DNA from 3 places in the Arthrobacter sp. NA-172 genome. Region 1 is predicted to be linked to each of the others. Evidence: riboswitches for the same ligand, from Rfam matches in the RefSeq annotation. Region 1 holds a riboswitch; each other region holds the start of a gene.

Region 1 (6,801 bases):
CCTCCAGCGGCTTCTCCACAGGTTCTCCGAGCCACTCCGTGACGCGCTCAGCAGAGCCGGCAATGGTGAGGCTGGACATCTTCACGTCGCTTGGGTAGACGAGGGACGGGTGGAGCGCGGGGTCGCCCTCCCAGCGGAGCAGGTAGGGGACCTGGGGATCAGCGATGAGTCCCAGGATGCCGATCTGCTGCCAGACGAGTTCGCGACCGTCCGGGAACTTGCGGTTGCCGGGGACAGCGGCCCGTCCGAGCCGTTGTTCGAACGGGCTTAGGTCGTCAACAGCGACGCACCAGCCCATCCAGCCACCTCCTGCGGCGGAGCGGGCACGGACGGCTTGTCCAAAAGGTGCCTTGTCGGAAGCCGGGTGGTCCAGGACCTCAACAACTTCCAGGGATTTGTGGTCAGCAAGGGGAATGATCATGTTCCGGGTACCGAAGCGCGGGTGCACTCCGCCCCGGACTGCGTCCACTCCCAGTGCTGCGGAAATCCGCTCGGTGGTGGCCAAGAGGCCATCTCGTTCACAAGCGTAAGAGACGTGATCCATGCGCATGGCTTCATCTTGGCACTTTGTGATGGACCTCTCAGCTAAGTCATGCCTAACTAACGTGGGATGTGCCGAAATGACGGCTCGAAGTCCCTTCAAGACGCCCGAAGACCGAAAACTTCTGCGTTCGTCACAAAGCTTCCGGAGCATGCCATGCCGTCCCTAGACTGACGGCAACCGAACACCAGCAAGGCAGAACACTTCAGCCCGGCAGGCTGAATCCCGCCGAGCCCCGAGAAACCAGGAGTCCGCATGTCCCAAGGATGGTCATTCGAAACGCGCCAAATCCACGCCGGCCAGGAGCCGGACATCGCCACCGGCGCCCGGGCGCTCCCCATCTACCAGACCACGTCGTTCGTTTTTCCCAGCGCGGAAAGCGCAGCCAACCGTTTTGCGCTGACCGAACTGGCCCCCATCTATACGCGGATCGGCAACCCCACGCAGGACGCCGTGGAACAGCGTGTGGCGAGCCTCGAGGGCGGATTGGCAGCCCTCCTTCTGAGCTCCGGCCAAGCCGCCGAGACGTTCGCCATCCTCAACGTCGCCGAGGCCGGTGACCACGTGGTCGCCAGCCCGAGCCTTTACGGAGGGACCTACAACCTGTTGGCCCACACGCTGAAGAAATTCGGCATCTCCGTGACCTTCGTCGAAGACCCGGACAACCTTGAGCAGTGGCGGGACGCGGTCCAGCCAAACACCAAGCTGTTCTTCGCCGAAGTCGTGTCCAACCCGCGTCAAGACGTACTGGACATCGAGGGCGTCTCCAGGACTGCCCACGAGGCCGGAGTCCCGCTCGTCGTCGACAACACCCTGGCGACGCCATACCTGATCCGCCCCATTGAGTGGGGCGCCGACATCGTGGTGCACTCGGCAACCAAGTACCTGGGCGGCCATGGGTCCGCCATTGCAGGGGTAATCGTGGACTCCGGCAACTTCGATTTCAGCAAGGACCCCGGGCGCTTCCCGAACTTCAACACCCCGGACCCCAGCTACAACGGCCTGGTCTATGCCCGCGACCTGGGCAAGGACGGTGCCCTCGGCGCCAACCTTTCCTACATCCTCAAGGCCAGGGTTCAGCTCCTGCGTGACCTCGGCTCTGCTGTTTCCCCGTTCAACGCTTTCCTGATCTCCCAAGGAATCGAGACGCTGAGCCTGCGGGTGGAGCGTCACGTGGAGAACGCCACCAAAGTGGCGCATTGGCTCGAAGCCCGGGACGACGTCGAATCCGTCGCGTATGCGGGCCTGCCTTCCAGCCCGTGGTTCGAGCGCGGCCGGAAGTACGGCCCCAAGGGCACCGGGGCGGTCGTGTCGTTCAACATCAGTGGCGGGATCGACGCCGGCAAACGCTTCGTGGACGCCCTGGAACTGCACTCCCATGTGGCAAACATTGGGGACGTCCGGTCCTTGGTCATCCATCCCGCGTCCACCACGCACAGCCAGTTGACGCCTGAACAGCAACTCGTGGCAGGGGTAACTCCCGGGCTGGTGCGCCTGTCTGTCGGGATAGAACACATCGACGACATCCTCGCGGACCTCGAGTCAGGATTCCGGGCGGCCAAGAGTTCCTAGGACCCTCAAGCAGTAGTCAGGAGGCGCCCTTGATGGCCAAGGGCGCCTCCTGACGGTTAACCGGCGAGGAAGTAGCCGGAGGTGTCCGCGATGAGCTGCACAGTGCCGTTGGAGTTGTTGGTGAAGGAGATCGTTCCGTTGGCGGCCACCGGGGTGATGGCGAAGTTGGGGATGATCTGCCCGTTCGCGTAATTTACGTTTGAGGTGCCCGGTTGCGGGGTTCCCCCGGCGTACGCGGTGATAAAGCCGAACGAGGAGGGGTTGGCGACCGTGATGTTCATCGCCACCGCGGAAACACCCGAAGCCGGGATGCCGCCGCGCCCCGTGACCTTCACGTTGATGGTCTGCCCCGGCGCAACAGGGCCGCCGACCCCGCCGGTTCCGTCACGGGTATCCAGTTGCCTGAACGGTGCCTGGGCGGAGAACGCCCCGGCCGTTGACGGTGTGCCCGCAAGGTAATAGCCCGAGGTATCGGCAATGATCTGGACGGTTCCGTCGGAGGTGTTCGTGAATGAAATGGTCCCGTCGGGAGCGACCGGCGTAATGGCGAAGTTCGGGACGATCTGTCCCGTCGCGTAGTTCACGTTCGAGGCGTTCGGCCGCGGAGTCCCGCCCGCGTAGGCGGTGATGAAGCCAAACGACGACGGATTGGCCACCGTGATGTTCATCGCGACGGCGGAAACACCAGAAGAGGGAACACCACCCCTCCCGGTGACACGGACCGTGATGGTGTGACCGGGCGCAACAGGGCCGCCGACCCCGCCAGTGCCGTCGCGGGTATCCAGTTGCCTGAACGGCGCCTGGGCGGAAAAAGCTCCGGGGGCGGGTGATGCGCCGGGGGTGAGGTAGTAACCGGTGACGTCGGCGATGAGTTGGACCGTGCCGTTGGAGCTATTCGTGAAGGAAATCGTTCCGTCGGACCCCACCGGCGTGATCGCGAAATTCGGAACGATCTGCCCGGGAGCAAAATTCAGGTTAGACGTCGCTGGTCGATTGGTTCCGCCTGCGTACGCGGTGATGAAGCCGTTCGACGTCGGGTTGGCCACCGTGATGTTCATCGCCACCGCGGAAACACCGGTGGCCGGGAGGGCGCCGCGTCCGGCAACCTTGACGCTGATGGTTTGTCCGGGGGCGACCGGTCCCTTGACCCCTCCGGTCCCGTCCCGTGTGTCAAGCTGCCTGCAAGGGGTGGTGGCCGCAAAACCGCCCAAAGGGTCTTGTGAGGGAGAGAAGAGCGACGCGCTGACGTAAAGCAGCCGGTTGGGCATACAGTTTCCGGTCGACTGGACTATTCCGGCTGTTGCGCCGACAGTCAACGTCGCCGAGACCTGCGCGGGGCTCCACGATGGATGCAGGGCGAGGAGCATCGCGGCAGCTCCTGCCACGTGGGGTGAGGCCATCGAGGTGCCATTGAGGACAGCCGTCGCCGTATTTGACGTGGCCCAGTCGGACGTGATGTGAACACCCGGCGCGTAAAGGTCTACGCAGGAACCAAAGTTGGAGAAGGAAGCCTGGTTGTCGAATTCGTCGCTGGCGGCCACGGTGAGGGCCGCCGGAACCCGGCTGGGGGACAGCGTGCAGGCATCCGTGCTCGAATTTCCCGCGGCCAGGGTGACGGAAATGCCGTTATTGATGGCTCCTTGAACTGCATCGTCAAGGCTCTGGTTTGCGGCGCCCGAGAGGCTGAGGTTGGCGACGGCGGGCTGGCCGGCCTGGTGTTGTTGCACCATCCAGTCCAGGCCGGCTATGACATCCGAGGCGTATCCCGTGCCATCGCAAGCGAGAACGCGCACAGGCACAATCGTTGCAGCTTTGGCCATTCCATAGGTGCTTCCCGCTGCGATTCCAGCTACATGCGTCCCGTGGCCAGCGTCCTGGATTGCCGGATCGGAGCAAGGAGCGGTGGCAGGTTCGCCCGAGAAAGCGCTCCATCCGGCGGTCACCCTGCCGCCGAAGTCCTGGTGGCTGCCAAGTACCCCGTTGTCCACTACGTAGATCGAAACTCCCGCGCCGCTTGAGGGCGGCGTGTAGGTTCCCGATAACGGAAGAGTCCTTTGGTCCGTTCGATCAAGACCCCACGGGGCGTTCTGCTGGGTGTCTGAGGTTCGAACCGGGGTGTCCCGCTCGACCGACGCCACCTGGCCCGATTTCGCCAACGCAGCGGCCTTCGCGGGGGTCGCCGTGACGACTGCGGCCTTCACGGCATGCGTGAACGTCTTGTCCACCGCAACTCCCTGCGAGCGCAGCTCCGCGGTCTTGCCGGCAACGTCCGTGCCTTCGGCGTAGTGGACCACGTATCGGTCCTCGCCCGCTGCCGGACTAGCGTCGGCGTGGGCCGGGAGAGGGGTTCCAACGCTGAAACCCGATATGAGCAAGAACAGGGCTACCGGCACGAGGCCGAATGGCTTTTTCAAGAGCTGAATCTCTTCCTGTGGCGCGTCGCATCGGCGGATGCATGAGAACGTGCTGACTGCTGTGCCCAATTATATCCAGTCACACCTGCATCATGCGTCTCTTCGGCCACCGGTCTTCGGAAGCCCTGCTGCGCGAACAAACCGCGGCAAAGTGTCACATAGATGTCATAATCTTCGCCAGATGGGGTCCGGTTTTCCTAGACTCTTGGTATGAGGTCATGAGTGCCAGTGACAGCCCCGGCTTGCTGGCCGGCAACCCTCCTTTCGCGGTGGGGTGCCCCGGGTGAAGACCCTGGCCCTTCGCTTTGTTGGCGGCGGGCAAGCGCGATGTGAGGTGTCAACGAATGACAATTGCTGCAACAGCCGTACCCGTTTCCGGTACCCAGGACGGGACCGTCAAGTATGCTTCCGTCGGTGGAATCGACCTCGAGGCCGGAGGTTTTCTCCCGGATGTCGTCCTTGCATACGAGACGTGGGGGCAGCTCAACGCTGATGCCTCCAACGCCGTCCTCGTGGAACACGCCCTGACGGGCAGCACGCATGTGGCCCGCGGCGAGAGCGACGAAGAAGGCTGGTGGGAGCAACTCGTTGGCCCCGGCGGAACGATCGATACGGACCGCTATTTCGTGGTTTCCGTCAACATCGTGGGGGGCTGCTACGGAAGTACCGGGCCGTCGTCGTGCGCGCCTGATGGCAAACCGTGGGGTTCGCGTTTCCCGTTGGTGACGTTGCGGGACAGTACCGTCGCCGAAGCGCGGCTCGCGGACGCCCTGGGGATCCGCAGCTGGCACACGGTGGTGGGCGGGTCCATGGGCGGTGCGCGGGCCTTGGAGTGGGCCGTCATCTATCCGGACCGCGTGAAGCGATGTGCCGCGATTTCGATCGGGCCGTCCAGTACCGCCGAGCAGATTGCGTTCGCCCAGGCCCAAACGCTGGCCATCCGCCAGGACGCGAACTTCAACGGCGGCGATTACTACGGGAAGGCGGCGCCTGAAGCCGGGTTGGCGCTCGCCCGGCGGATTGCCCACATCACGTACCGATCCGCAGATGAACTGGACTTCCGCTTCGGCCGGAACGCCCAGGGGAGCGAGGCCCCTCTCGAGGCTGCCCGGCTGGACCGCCGGGGCCGCTACCAAGTGGAGAGCTATCTTGACCACCAGGGAAACAAGCTGGTTCAGCGCTTTGACGCCAACAGCTACATCGCCATCACAGAGGCCCTCATGAGCCACGACATCACCCGCGGGCGGGGAACGCTGAAGGAAGCGCTGTCCGTGGTGACGGCGAAGTTCTTCCTGGCCGCAGTGGACTCGGACCGGCTCTATTTTCCGGAACAATCCCGAGAGTTGGCCGAGGCTTTGCCCGGCGAGGTGACGGTTCACGTGATCGAGGCGCCCATCGGGCACGACGGTTTCCTCACCGAGATCGGCCAGCTTGGCCCCCAACTGTGCGAGGCCTTTTTCGCCTGAATCAGCCGTTCATGATCTCCTGACGGAGCTTCATGTACTCCTCCATGGCGATTTTCCCGTCGCTGTACTGCTGGTCCAGTTCAGCCAGCTTCCGCGCCCGGAAGCCATGGGGCGCGGCGTCGGCCTGGGAAGCGGACGACGACGGCGGGGCAGCCTGCGGTGCGGGAGTCGCCACTGGAGGCTGAGGCTCAGCCGGGATGATTACCGGAGGCTGCGGCGGGTATGACTGGGCGGGATAGTTCTGCGGCGGATACGGTTGCCCGGGGGAGTGCTGGTCGCTGTACTGGCTCGGGTCGTAGGGCCTCGGATCGTAGCGTCCGGGCGGGTATTGGCCTGGGTTGTATGGGCCTGGCGGGTTTCCCGGGTAGTTCCCGTCATCGCCGTTTTTGATCTGGCGCTGGCGCGATCGGTTGTACATGCGGATACCCATGGGAATCAGCCAGGAGCAGACGATGATCCAGAAGATCAGATTGTTCATGGTGCGGGCCTCCCTGTCTCCTTCAGCTTAGTCCCGCTCCCTGAGAGAGGCGGGTCCGTCAGCCCCGCGGCAGGATGGTGTCTGCCGGACCGAAGACGGGACCCGGCGTCGGGCGTTTTGGCAAGATTCCGTCGCCAGAGGATTGGTGCCGGACCCGGCGGATGACCCACGGGACAAAATATGCCCGTGCCCAGACAAGGTCGCTGGACCGTGCTTGGCGCCAACTGCGCTGCGGTAGTGGCTTGGGGAAGAGCGGCTCGAGGCTATGCGGAACGTTGAGTGAATCGAGGACCATCGCGGCGATGGTGTGATGGCCAAGCGGCGAAAAAT
Region 2 (6,801 bases), 410 kb from region 1:
TTCGGGAGCCTTCCTGCATATACGGCGCTCCATGGCGCCCGCACGGCGAGACCATTTTTTAAAACGAACAGGTCCTGATATCTGGCGAGATACCGACCTTGACGAGTAAACCTGACTCGAACGTACCGCCGCCCTGTTTCGGCATTCGGCACGAATCATTTCGGGCACGTAACACGGCAGACCGGTGCGTTAACTTCTGAAGTCCGCCAGGTTTCCGGCGTGTAACGGGAGGCGTGTCGCGAGGATCGCGTCAGCGGCTGGCTGCAGGCACCAGGATCCAGAGCACCTCAACGGGCTCGTCCGTGGGGTTGACCCACGTGTGGGGTTCGCGGCCCGGGAAGGAGAGCGTGTCCCCCTCTTCGAGCTCATACTCCTCGTTGGTGAGGATCAGCTTGATGCGCCCTTTCACCACGTGCAGGACATCGACGTCGCAGTCAACGGCGTAAAGTTCGGCTTCTCCCCGGCCGCGAGGCTCGATGGTGGCCTGCAGAATCTGCAAACGGCGTTCGGACCGGGCTGTCAGGAGCCGCTCCACGATCCCCTGCCCGCCGAGCGAAATCCGCGGACCATCATCGCGCCGCGTCAAGTGGGTTTCGGGGGCAGCAAAAAGATCGCCAATCGATACCGAAAGGACTTGGCAAAGCGTCACCAGGGAAGCGACCGACGGCGATGTCAGGTCCCGCTCGACGCGGCTCAGAAACCCTTTGGTCAGGCCTGTGGCGTCAGCGACCTGTTCTATGGTGAGCCGCTGCGATTGGCGGGCGGCACGGATTCTCGAACCGATGGCAACGGGTACGTTGCTCGGTTCAACGGGGAGAGCCTTCATTCACGAACCTTTCAGGCCGTTGCTGCGGCCCTGTCATTGCAGCAATAGTAGCCGGATCGCCGGCATGGCCGTCGTTTAAACCACCTGAAGTGTTGGCGTCGCGCGTCCTGGGAACGGCGGCGTCTTGACTGTAACTCGCATCACTACGTATCCTCATAGGCAACAAGTGTTGTTTGTGAGGCACACATCACAGACTCCTCTCCCCAATCACCAGCGCAGAGATCTTCCGCGACCCGCATGCATTCCGAGCGGGAAGGCGTCGGAATTCCCCAGAAACTCTGCGCGTCAGTCTCAGGAGCCAACCGTGGACTCTTCGTTCATCAACATTGCGATCGTGGTGGTGTATTTGCTCGCCATGCTGGCCTTCGGCTGGTGGGGCAAATCCCGCACCAAGAACAACAGCGACTTCCTGGTGGCAGGCCGCCGGCCTGGGTCCGATGCTCTACACCGGCACCATGGCCGCCGTCGTCCTCGGTGGTGCCTCGACGGTTGGCGGCGTCGGCCTCGGCTACAAGTTCGGCATCTCCGGCATGTGGCTGGTGGTCGCCATCGGTTCGGGTGTGCTCCTCCTGAGCCTGCTTTTCGCCGGCACCATCCAGCGGCTGAAGATCTACACGGTCTCCCAGATGCTGAGCCTGCGCTACGGCCAGCGGGCCACGCAGACCTCCGGAATCGTCATGTTGGCCTACACCCTCATGCTGTGCGCCACGTCCACCGGCGCCTACGCCACCATCTTCGTTGTCCTGTTCGGCTGGGAGCGCTGGCTCGCCATCGCCGTCGGTGGCGCCATCGTCCTGATCTACTCCACGATCGGCGGCATGTGGTCCATCACGCTCGCAGACCAGGTGCAGTTCATCATCAAGACAATCGGCATCTTCTTCCTGATGCTCCCGTTCGCACTCAACGCCGCAGGCGGCTTCGACGGCATCCGTGCCCGTGTTGACGCCAGCTTCTTCCAGCTGGACGGGATCGGCGCCCAGACCATCATCACGTACTTCGTGGTGTACACCCTTGGCCTGCTGATCGGCCAGGACATCTGGCAGCGCGTCTTCACCGCCAAGACTCCCAAGGTGGCCCGTTGGGGCGGCGCCACCGCTGGCATCTACTGCGTCCTTTACGGCGTCGCCGGCGCTTTGATCGGCCTGGCCGCCCGCGTTGCCCTGCCCAACATCGACGTCAAGGCCCTGGGCAAGGACGTTGTCTACGCCGAGGTGGCCACCCACATCCTGCCGATCGGCATCGGCGGCCTGGTCATGGCCGCAGCAGTCGCCGCGATGATGTCCACCGCTTCCGGAGCCCTCATTGCCGCAGCAACGGTGGCCCGCGCCGACGTGGTTCCGTTCGTGGCCAGCTGGTTCGGCAAGACGATCAACACCAACGACTCCGAAAACCCCGAGCACGACGTCAAGGCCAACCGCTACTGGGTCCTCGGCTTGGGCATTGTGGCGGTGTTGATCTCCATGGCAGCGCAGGACGTTGTTGTTGCCTTGACCATCGCGTACGACATCCTGGTGGGCGGCCTCCTGGTCGCCATTCTGGGTGAGCCTGGTCTGGAAGCGCGGCACGGGCATCGCCGCTGCGTGGTCCATGGCGGTCGGCTCCGTGCTGACACTGGGCTTGCTGGTGGCCTACGCAACAGGGATTATCGCCAGCGAAGACGGCGTCTACGCCAACGAGCCCATCTACTACGGCCTTGGCGCGTCGCTGCTGGTCTACGTGGTGCTCTCCTTGCTCACGCCTCCCACGGAGCCCGCGGTCCGCGAGGCCTGGGAACGCCGCGTTGCCGGAGCGGTCACCGAGGATCTCCCCGTGGATGTCCACCCGGTGGCCACCCACTGAGCTTCACGGAATTAGTCACTGCGAATTAATCACGACGGCATAGTAATCACGACGACGGCGCCGCACCTTCTCCTTCGAGGGGTGCGGCGCCGCGTCTGCATGTAATGTAGGAACAGCTTCAAGAGATGTGGCGCCAAGCTCCGACTTGCCACACGCCAACCCCATGTTCACGGGTGGTTCGGATGAAGAAGCGGCCCGACCCCGGACCAGAGACAACCGAGCGGGCAAGAGCAACTCCACAGGAGAAGGCCATGCCTTTCGAAAACGGCGCCACCGCCACAGTCCAACTCACCACCCGCTCCAGCACCCCGTTGTTGTCCCGTCCCCGCCGGGTTGACGAGTTCGTCCGGGTGATTCCCGGCGTCGACCTCTCGCGGGGCTCCATCACGTTCGTGGTGGACGGCCGGCTGGAACGCCATTGGCATCACGAGCCGCGGCTTATTACCCAAGCACTGACAAAAGCGGTCCAGCCTGCGCGCTGGTTCCCGGCGACGCGAAAGCTCACCCTCACGGTTGCGGCAACCGGGCACCGCGCGGGCGTCGAGCGGCATTTCATCCTGAGCGCGTTTTAGGCGCCGGGATTTAGCAAGTCGGTTCAGCGAGTCGGAGCTATTCGATCTCTTCGTCCTCACGGCGCTCCTCGGCGTCGAGCGGGACTACCCGTTCGTCGTCGTCGAGGACCTCGGGTTGCTCCTCCCAGTCCTCGTCCACCTCCAGGTCTTCGCTGTAGTCATAGGCGGGATCGGTCTCGACCGTGGGACGGTCGGGGTGGGGGGCGTGGGTCTCGGTGCTGTCCATGGTGCAACCTCCGTTCGACGTGCCGCTGAGCCCATCGCACAGGCACATGAGGCAGCCGGTCACCACGCTACCCCGCCAATTCGTGGACCCTGTCCATCCATCCCAGCACTGCCCCATCCGAGGGTCAAGACCCAGCGGGCGGGGTGGCCGGTTTGAGGTGCGCCTAAAACTATCGCTAAGGATTGCCAGCCGAAAAACCGCGGAAAATGGCGATAAAGTGAAGCTGCAATGAGGCGATGAAGCCCGCCCCAGCAACCCAGGAGTCCCGGTGCGCCCGCACACAAAATCCCCGCATCCAAACAGCCCGTTCGAGGACACACGGAGCGAAACGGCTCCCCCGTCGTCGTCGGACATCAAGCGTTGGCGGCAGTACTTGGCCGACGAACGCGCCGAGGCCGCCGTGTATCGCCAACTGGCCCAGCGCCGCGACGGCGAAGAACGCGAGATCCTTTTGGCCCTCGCAGAGGCCGAAGGCCGCCATGAGGCGCACTGGCTCAAGCTCCTCGGTGAACACGCAGGTATGCCGAAGGCAGCCTCCATCCGCAGCCAGATGCTCGGATTCCTGGCCCGGAACTTCGGTTCGGTTTTCGTACTGGCCCTCGCCCAACGCGCCGAAGGCCGCTCCCCTTACGCGAAGGATCCGGCCGCAACGCGTGCCATGGCGGCCGACGAACAAATTCACGAAGAAGTAGTCCGGGGCCTGGCGACCCGCGGCCGGAACCGCCTGTCCGGCACCTTCCGCGCCGCCGTCTTCGGGGCCAACGATGGCCTGGTCAGCAACCTTTCGCTCGTCATGGGCATGGCAGCCACGGGCGTCCCGGCCACTGTGGTCCTGTTCAGCGGTGTCGCCGGCCTGTTGGCGGGCGCGCTGTCCATGGGAGCCGGCGAATACGTCTCCGTCCGCTCGCAACTGGAGCTCCTGAAGGCCACCCGCCCCACCCAGGCCACTCTGACTGCGGCCCCGTCCCTGGACATCGAACACAACGAATTGGTCCTCGTCTACCTGGCCCGGGGCATGTCCCACGAGGCTGCCGAGCACCGGGCGGCCGAACGCATGGGCCTCTACAGTTGCGATTGCGATCCCAGCTTTTCGCTCCATCCTGAAGCGGAGGAGACGGTGAACGAGCACGAGGCTGTCGGATCCGCCTGGGGCGCTGCCATTTCCAGCTTCTGTTTCTTCGCTTCGGGAGCAATCGTTCCCATCCTGCCGTTTATCTTCGGCATGACCGGCTTCGCAGCGCTTGCCGTGGCCGGTACGTTGGTGGGCATCGCGCTTCTGTCGACGGGCGCCGTCGTCGGCTTGTTGTCCGGAACTTCACCGCTGACCCGCGGCCTCCGGCAGCTCGCCATCGGCCTCGGCGCGGCCGCCGCAACCTACGGGCTGGGGCTCGTGTTCGGCGCTGCAATCGGATAACAGCGAGGAACCGCTCATCGCGGGGAATCAATGATTTGGGGGAAGAATTGCATTCTAACTTCGGGAACGACGGCGGTCCGCCGCCTCCGCGTTCCAGCACCGTCCTGGCCTTGGTCCGAAATCTGATGGTGGTGGCGGTCGTGGCCGCGGTGGCCGTGCTGATCAGTGGTTTCCTCCGCGGCGATCCCGGCATCACCGCGTTGCTCCCCGGTTCCTCGGCCCGGCCTTCAAGCCCCAGCTCCGCCCAGGGCGCGGCTCCCACGCAGAGCGCCGGGTCCGGGCAGGCCGCGCGCAAAGCCGCCCGTGCCCCGGACACCCCGCCGCTGGGACTGGAGGAGGCCGGTCACCCGCTCGGCACCCCCGCCAAGCCGGCTGAGGCCAGCGCCTCCTACAAATTCCTGGCCACCAACGCAGACGGCACGCCCGTGGGCTACTCCCCGTGCCGGCCATTGCACTATGTGGTCAACGCCGCCCTCGCCCCAGCCGGTTCTGCCGGGCTCATCAATGATGCGATTGCCAAGATCGCCGCAGCCACCGGCCTCAAATTCATCGACGACGGCACAAGCACCGAAAACCCTTCCGAGAAGCGCAAGCCATACCAACCGGCGCTTTACGGGGACCGTTGGGCACCCCTGCTCATCTCATGGACCACCCCCGAGGCGGCGCCCGCATTGGCTGGAACAGTCATCGGCACCGGTGGAAGCACCATGTACAGCTTCGGTACCGGGCCCAAGAGCTATGTGACGGGAAGCCTGGCACCTGGATGCCCCGCAAATCACCGAACTGCTGGGCATCCCCGGAGGTTCAAAGTACGTCTCGGCGGTGATCCAACATGAACTGAGCCACGTGGTGGGCCTTGACCATGTGCAAGATCCGGTCCAGCTCATGTACCCCGAAATCGGCGCACCCGACGGCTTGGCCGCCGGGGACCTGAACGGCCTGTACAAACTGGCCTCGGCCCCATGCCGGGACGACCTGTAGCCCGGCGCTCCCCTGCCTCCCCCACGGGACATGCCCACCCCTGGGCTCAAACACTAGACATATCAGCACTATGTCCACTGCTCATGGCCAAGGCTGGACATGCTTCCTGGGGGAAGGGCGGGATTCGGGCCTAGGTGAGGGAGGGTTCGCGCACTCTGGCGGGCTTGAAGATGGCTCCGGCGCCAGGATGGCTCGGGATCTCGATCCGGGCGTGGGTGTGGACCTCTTTGACTGTGGCTTTGGTGTGTTCCGCAATCCGTTCGAGGGTGGTCACCCACATCCCGTCCATGGCCTTGACTCGTTCGATCAGCTGCTCCAGGGCAACCGCCTTGGACGGACGGCCCGAAATGAACGGGTGGTTGGTCAGGACGAAGCAACTCCCCTGAGCGTGGTGCGCCTCAGCTTCAGGGTCCACATCTCCAGGACCTTGGCCGGACTTTCGATCACGCCGCTGCCTGTCACTCCCGGGTAGAACGCGTATTGTTCCCAGTCGTCCAGCGCCCAATCCACCGGGATCTCCACGATGTCCCGCGAATCAGTGTCCCGCGAATCACCCGGGGCAACCGCCATGCGGTAGGGGGCGTCGCCGTCGAGCAGGCTTGAATCGTAGAGAAATCCGCGGTCCGCGAGCAGCGCCGGCGAGTGCCAGTTCAGCTCCCACCACGGTGCGCGGTATCCGACCGGCCGGACCCCGGCCACCTTGGCGAGGGCCTCGAGCCCGCGGTCCATGTAGCTGGCCTCGGTGGCGGCGTCGATTCCTTGCATGGGCTCGTGCAGGTAGCCGTGGTGGGCAACTTCGTGCCCGCCGTCGACGATCCGCCGCACGACGTCGGGGTAGCTCTCGGCCGTGAAGCCCGGAATAAAGAAGGTTCCCAGGATCTTCCTGGCGTTCGAGAATTTTCAAAAGCCGCGGGACAGCGACACTGGGCCCGTACGACTGGTG
Region 3 (6,801 bases), on a different contig from region 1:
GGTGCACCCACACAGGACGCTTGCCGGTGCGATTGGCGCGTGACTGCACGAGCCACTGGGGTGGATTATCTTGCAGCTCGTTCAGCTCGGCTTGTGAAAGCCTGGAGGGGATGCCGTGGCGTTGGGCCATTTCCATCGGAATATCAAGGGCCAGGGCGGCGTCACGTCTGCTAATCACCATTCAACGATACGGGACTTTCGCGGTGGCAGGACCGGGCAGGAATCCGGGCGCCAACGGACAAGCAGGCGTAGGCTGTGCTCATGACCGACGCAGCGGCCCTGCTGCCAAGCACTCCGCTCCAAAAGCGGGTCCTTGTTGTGGCTATTGTGGCTTCCTTCATCGCCATTTTGGATGGCTTCGTGGTGAACCTGGCACTTCCGGCGATTGGCCGTGAGCTGGGCGGCGGACTGGTCATCCAGCAATGGGTGGTGGATGCCTACCTTTTGACCCTTGGGGCATTGATCCTGGTTGCAGGGTCCTTGTCCGACCATTTCGGCCGGGCACGCATCCTTGAATGGGGACTCGCCGGCTTCACCCTCACCTCCGTCTTGTGCGGACTCGCCTGGAACGGGGAGGTGCTGGTGGTATCGCGGGCCCTCCAAGGGATCGCCGGTGCCCTGCTTGTCCCGAGTTCGCTTGCCATGATCGTCACGTTCTTCTCCGGGCCCGCGCAATCCAAGGCAATCGGTCAATGGTCCGGATGGACCAGCGCTGCCGCCATCGTCGCCCCGCTCATCGGCGGCGCCTCCGTGGACTTGTTGTCCTGGCGGGTGATCTTCTTCATCAATGTGGTACCCGCCGTCGCCGTGTGGCCGATTCTCGCGGGGCTCCGCAAGTCCGATGCCGCCACGGACAGGAGCAAGAAGATCGACTACCTCGGCGCGTTTCCTGGCCATGGTGGGACTCGGTGGCCCGGTCTACGCTTTCATCGAACAAGGGCGCATGGGCTGGGGGAACATGGTGGTCTGGATGCCGCTCGCCCTTGGGGCCGTTGGACTGGTTCTCTTCCTGATCCACGAAGCCAGAACCCCGGAGCCGATGCTGCCCTTGCGGCTGTTCGGCATCCGCAATTTCGGTTGGGGAAACATCGCCACGCTGGCCATCTACGGCGCCCTGTCTCTGGGCTTCTTCGCCGTAGGAATCTACTTGCAGCAAGTGGGAGGGATGAAGGCCACCACTGCCGGCATCGCGTTGCTCCCCGCGACGGTCCTCCTGATGCTCACGGCCTCATTCTTCGGCGGACTGGCGGGCAAGTACGGTCCGCGGTGGTTCATGACGGCCGGTCCGTTCATTTGCGGGATCGGGTTCCTCATGACCTTGGCCGTCCAGGAGCCCTTGAATTACTGGACGCAGGTGCTGCCCGGGCAGATCGTCTTCGGGATCGGCCTCAGCGCCTTGGTGGCGCCCCTCACGGCGGCCATCCTCGGGGCGGTACCTACCGAAGAGGCAGGGATCGGTTCCGCAGTAAACAACGCCGTGGCGCGCATCGCAGGCTTGATCTGCATCGCCTTCGCCGGGCTCATCATCGGCCCGGTCTTCAGCCGCCAAGGTCTCATGAATGCCGTGGTGGTCACCGCGGTGCTGTTCTTCATCGGGGCGGCGGCTTCCGCCGTCGGGATCCGGAATCCGGTGTTGGGGGCCGCCGTGACGGAATCTTCGGAAGGCCCAGCCCCCGACGACGGCGGTGCGGCCGCCCAGCACGCCTGACAGTTTCGTCAGCGTTCCGCGAGGACGCAACCTTCGTGAGCTGCGTCCGTGGCCACCCATAGCGAAGAAGTTACTTCATCGGCGAGATCGTAATCGCGGCTGCCCGGGCCCTTGCCGATCCGGACCACCAGCGCACCGCCAAACGGCTTGCGGCCAATCACCTGGACACTGGCATCGAGGTCTATTTCCTCGGCAGCCAGGTAACGCAGCAGCTCCGGGTTGTCGTCGCTGATCCGGGTGATCTTCCCAGAGTGGCCGTCGTCGAGTTCGATCATCCGGTGCGCGTGGGGCAATGTCACCGAACCGTCCGCCGCCGGAATGGGATCGCCGTGCGGATCGCGTCCGGGATTGCCAAGCTTCGCTGCCATGCGATCGATGAAGGTGTCTGAGACCGCGTGCTCCAGCATCTCGGCCTCGTCATGGACTTCGTCCCAGCTGTAGCCCAATTCCCTGACAAGATACGTCTCGATCAGGCGGTGCCGGCGGACCATGCCCAGCGCAAGCCGGACTCCCTGAGGCGTCAGCGTGACTGCGCTGTACGGCTGGTGGTCCACGAGGCCCTGGCCCTTGAGTTTCCGGACCATTTCCGAGACGGAAGAGTTGGCGACGCCCAGCCGCTGCGCCAGCTGCGAGGACGTGATGGGTTTGTCCTGCCACTCCGTAAAGGAGTAGATGACCTTGACGTAGTCCTCGATCGAGGAGGAGGGCGCACTGGTCTTCACGGTCCCAAGCCTATCGTGAACCGGCGCGCTCAGACCTTCCGCGCCCGCCAGCTTTGCGTGAGATAGGGCAACGGGATAACCTCGCCCTCGGAATGGCCCAGGCGCTCGGAGAGATACCACTGCAGATTCCCCATGACCTTGGCCCGGGTAGCGTCATTGGCTCTCAGGTAGTAGCTTCGCGACTTCACCAATTCGAGAATGTCGGCCGGGGTCACGGGATCTTCCCAACGCGTCCGGTGGCTCTCTAGGCCCGCGAACTCGGGGCCAATCACGGGCCGGAAATCCGGTTTGTGGACATCGCCGGCATGCATGATGCGGGACAAGCGGTGAACCCAGGGCACGGAGGTATCCAATTGGTTCCAGATCAATCCGATCACCCCCTGGGGCCGGAGGATCCGGGCGATCTCGGTGCTGGCTGCGAGGGGATCGCACCAGTGCCAGGCTTGGGCAACGCTGACGACGTCGAATGCTGAGTCCGCCAGTCCCGTCGCTTCTGCCGTTCCCTCCAAAGAGACGACCTGCGGATACATCCTGCGGAGCTGGGTGAGCATGTCCGTGGAAGGGTCGACGGCGGACACGTTCAGTCCGCGTTCCACCAGGAGCGCCGTGAATTTTCCGGTGCCGGCACCGACGTCGGCCGCGTCCCGCGCCCCGCCCGGCAAGAACCAGTCTGCGGAATCCGGGGGGTAGCCGGGCCGGACGCGGTCATAGTGTTCGCCGCCGTCCTGGAAACTCTGGCCAAGCTCAAGGCGCCGTTCCTCGTAGAGCTTGGGGCCGGCTGAGGTGCCTGTGGATCGCGGGGCCACGCAGGGACTCCTTTAGGGTGATGATGAAAAATACCCTACGAATCTACCGCAATCAGTCGGTGCTGCAGGGGGCCGCGCCTGCGGTTCCCGGAGTGTTGGGTGCCCACTCCGGGTAGCTGCGGTGGTCGTTCGAAGGCACCCAACGGCCGGCATCCACGACGTAGTCCCAGCCCAGGCCATTGCTCTTGAGCGCCCTGATCCCTGTGATGAGCCGGGTGGCGTCCTCGAGCCGCGAGCCCACGCCGAAGCTGGCGCGCAGGGATCCGGACGGAAGGCCAAGGCGCTTGAGCAGCGGGTGTGCGCAAAAGCGTCCGTCGCGCAGGCCAATGCCGTGCTCGGCTGCAAGATAAGCCGCCACCAGGCCGGCGTCGTAACCCTGAAGGGAGAAGTTCACCACGCCAATGGTGTCCTGGGGATCGGTATCGCTGAAGATGTGGTGGACGGTCACGCCCTCGATCTCGTTGAGGCCCTCGACCAAATGCGTCCGGATGGCGGCTTCGTGTGCGTGCCATTGGTCGTGGTCGAGGCCGGCAATGACTTGGGTGGCCCGGGCGAGGGTGGCAGCACCGAGCACATTCGGCGAGCCGCCTTCGTGCCTGGCCGGTCCTGTCGCCCAACTGACGGAGTCCAGGCGTGCCTCGCGGACGGCTCCGCCTCCTGCCAGATGGGGAGTGCCGGCGTCGAGCCAATCAGAGCGGCCCACCAGTACACCTGCGCCAAAGGGCGCATAGAGCTTGTGCCCCGAGAAGACCAGGTAATCAACGTCCGCGGCGGCGACATCTATGCGGCGGTGCGGAGCGAGCTGTGCGGCGTCCACCACTATGCGCGCCCCGAATTCATGAGCCAGGGCCGCAAGGGCCGTGATGGGCAGGATCTCGCCGGTCACGTTCGAGGCGCCGGTGACTGCCAGAAGGCTGATGCCACCTTGGGAGAGGGCCGTTCGAACCTTGGCGATAGTCTCCGCCAAGGTTCCCGCTGCCACAATGCTGCGGTGCGGGACGCCTTGCCAAGGCAGCAGGTTGGCGTGGTGCTCGATGTCCAAGTACAGGACTTCGCCGGTGTGCCGGCCATCCTCTACGGGCAGGCAACCGGCCAGAAGGTTGAGGGAGTCGGTGGTGTTGCGGGTGAATATGACGGAATCGTCCGCCCGGCCGCCAACGAAATCACGGACGATGTTGCGGGCGTTCTCATAGACCGAGGTGCTGATCTGGGAGGCATAGCCTGCGCCGCGGTGGACGCTCGCGTAGTACGGGAGGATTTCGTTGAGATACGCCGAAACCACGGTCAGGGCAGGTGCTGATGCGCCGTAGTCAAGGTTGGCGTAGCGGACATGGCCGCCTTGGATCAGGGGGGCCTGAAGCTCGGCCCCGGTGACGGCGGCCAATGGACGCGACGCCGTGGCGTTGCTGCCCTGCGCGGCACGGGGAGCGCCAATAGCGGAAGAAGTAAACGTGGCTGTGCTCATGGGACCTCACTCAAGAGGGACCCCTGCGTGCAGGGGGTCCGCGCTTGCCGCATCCATTCCGGACCGGCCGGGTCGTCACCCGGGGCACCCCGCCGCGATGGAGGGTTGCCGGCCAGCAAACCGGGGTTTCGCGCTGGCACTCGTGACCTATAAAAAGAGTAGGACACCCACAAGGCCGGTTCCAATGTGACCGGCGATTGTTAAGCGGATTATTACGGTCAACGAAAAATGTGCCTTCCGCCGAATAAAAAGTGGCGGACGCCCCGAAAAGGGAGCGTCCGCCGTCGATTATTCAGTGATCAGGATTGTTCAGAGGAGATCGTCGAGCTCCGGGTTCAGCCGCTTGAGGACCTCGGAGTGCAGGATCGAGTTCGTGGCAACGGCATTTCCGCCAAAGGGACCATCCGCGCCTTCCAGCGAGGTGAAGCGTCCGCCGGCCTCCGTTACGATCGGCACCAAAGCGGCCATGTCATAGAGCTGGAGTTCCGGCTCGGCGGCGATGTCCACGGCGCCCTCGGCCACCAGGCAATAGGACCAGAAATCCCCGTAGGCGCGGCTACGCCAGACATCGTTCTCAAGGCCGAGGAAGTTGTCGAGCGAACCGTGCTGCTTCCATTCGGAAAGCTCGGAGTAGGAAAGTGATGCATCCTCGATGCGTGACACATTGGAGACCTTCAGGCGGGTGGCCGCGGCGAGCGACCGGCCCATGTAGGCCCCCGATCCCTTGGCCGCCCACCAGCGCTTGCCGAGAGCCGGAGCGCTGACGAGACCCACCACTACCTCGCCCTCGTCCACCAGGGCGATCAGCGTTGCCCAGACGGGAACTCCACGCACAAAGTTCTTGGTCCCGTCGATGGGATCAATGATCCAGCGCCGCGAGCCGTGCCCCGTGCTGCCGAATTCTTCTCCGAGAACGGCGTCGCGGGGACGGGAACGGGAGAGCTGCCCGCGGATTGCCTCCTCGGCCGCCCTGTCTGCATCGGTGACGGGGCTCAGGTCCGGTTTGGTCTCTACCTGAAGGTCCAGTGCCTTGAACCGGTCCATGGTCAGGGAATCGACGGAGTCGGCCAGGACATGGGCCAGCCGCAGGTCGTCGTTGTAGCTCGAATCGGGTTGGATCATGGTTCCAAACTATCGTCAATTTGCCGGTGAAACGGGGAGGTAGGACGGCAAGGGCCACGCCGTTGCTTCGCGCTGAGGATTAGTCGGCGCTGCTTTTTGCTAACGCCGCTTTTTAGTTGACGCTGCCTAGTTCCTTGGTTTCCTGGGCTTCCAGCCGCGGGTCTGCGCCAAGGAGCCTGCGCAACGACGCGAGGCGGGCGGGACCCGACTCTCCGGCATGCCCGTCGGCGACCCACGAATCCAGGCCGCAACGGACAGCGGTTGCGTCGTGTTTGCAGCCTCGCTCGCACACTTCCGTTCCCGGTTCCAGGTCCGGGAACGCATGGAGGATGCGGTCCGGGTTCACATGGGCGAGGCCGAAGGAGCGGATCCCGGGGGTGTCGATGATCCAGCTGCCGTCGGGGGCCTCGTTGAGTTTCAGGGCAAGGGCGGAGGATGAGGTGTGGCGGCCACGGCCCGTCACCGCGTTGACTCCGCCGGTGGCGCGCTCGGCACCGGTCAGGGCATTCACCATGGTGGATTTTCCGACGCCGGAGTGGCCCAGCAGCACTGTGACCTTGCCGTCGAGGTAGTCCCGCAGCTGTCCCACAGCATCCCCATCAAGCCGGGCGGACAGGCCGTCGTCGGAACGGGCGTCGATGCCGGAGGCGCCGGCATCCGCCGTGCGGCTGATGATGATCGGGAAGCCCAGGCTCACATAGTTGGCCAGAAGCTCTGTCGGATCCTTGACGTCCGCCTTGGTGACGAGCAGTAAAGGTTCGATCCCGGCGTCGTACGCTGCCACCAAAGCGCGGTCGATAAATCCGGTGCGGGGCTCCGGATTGGCGGCCGCAACCACCACCACGAGTTGATCGGCGTTCGCCACCACGGCCCGTTCGATGGGATCCGTGTCATCGGCGCTTCGTCGCAGGAGGGTCTTGCGCTCCTGGACTCGTACCAGCCGGGCGAGCGTGTCCGGCGCTCCGGACACATCACCAA

The links. A riboswitch is a leader RNA that binds a small molecule or an ion and turns the genes downstream of it on or off. The one in region 1 is predicted to bind S-adenosylmethionine.
Region 2: another riboswitch for S-adenosylmethionine. It lies ahead of ACF0H6_RS17455 (hypothetical protein); the one in region 1 lies ahead of ACF0H6_RS19390 (homoserine O-acetyltransferase).
Region 3: another riboswitch for S-adenosylmethionine. It lies ahead of ACF0H6_RS04830 (aminotransferase class V-fold PLP-dependent enzyme); the one in region 1 lies ahead of ACF0H6_RS19390 (homoserine O-acetyltransferase).

The regions. Positions count from the first base shown of each region.
Region 1 is NZ_JBINOT010000003.1:1,130,685-1,137,485, forward strand. It holds gene ACF0H6_RS19375 (VOC family protein) at 1-550, opposite strand, end outside; gene ACF0H6_RS19380 (bifunctional o-acetylhomoserine/o-acetylserine sulfhydrylase) at 797-2,113, shown strand; gene ACF0H6_RS19385 (S8 family peptidase) at 2,170-4,527, opposite strand; SAM riboswitch class IV at 4,742-4,858, shown strand; gene ACF0H6_RS19390 (homoserine O-acetyltransferase) at 4,872-5,993, shown strand; gene ACF0H6_RS19395 (hypothetical protein) at 5,995-6,471, opposite strand; gene ACF0H6_RS19400 (SGNH/GDSL hydrolase family protein) at 6,530-6,801, opposite strand, start outside.
Region 2 is NZ_JBINOT010000003.1:717,750-724,550, reverse strand. It holds gene ACF0H6_RS17465 (helix-turn-helix domain-containing protein) at 251-826, opposite strand; partial or broken gene ACF0H6_RS17460 (sodium:solute symporter) at 1,131-2,665, shown strand; SAM riboswitch class IV at 2,782-2,902, shown strand; gene ACF0H6_RS17455 (hypothetical protein) at 2,917-3,237, shown strand; gene ACF0H6_RS17450 (hypothetical protein) at 3,275-3,463, opposite strand; gene ACF0H6_RS17445 (VIT1/CCC1 transporter family protein) at 3,732-4,877, shown strand; gene ACF0H6_RS17440 (peptidase M10A and M12B matrixin and adamalysin) at 4,925-5,713, shown strand; gene ACF0H6_RS17435 (matrixin family metalloprotease) at 5,700-5,858, shown strand; partial or broken gene ACF0H6_RS17430 (polysaccharide deacetylase) at 5,989-6,801, opposite strand, start outside.
Region 3 is NZ_JBINOT010000001.1:958,038-964,838, reverse strand. It holds gene ACF0H6_RS04850 (hypothetical protein) at 1-181, opposite strand, end outside; partial or broken gene ACF0H6_RS04845 (MFS transporter) at 256-1,708, shown strand; gene ACF0H6_RS04840 (metal-dependent transcriptional regulator) at 1,717-2,430, opposite strand; gene ACF0H6_RS04835 (class I SAM-dependent methyltransferase) at 2,460-3,236, opposite strand; gene ACF0H6_RS04830 (aminotransferase class V-fold PLP-dependent enzyme) at 3,289-4,701, opposite strand; SAM riboswitch class IV at 4,737-4,849, opposite strand; gene hisN (histidinol-phosphatase) at 5,011-5,823, opposite strand; gene rsgA (ribosome small subunit-dependent GTPase A) at 5,936-6,801, opposite strand, start outside.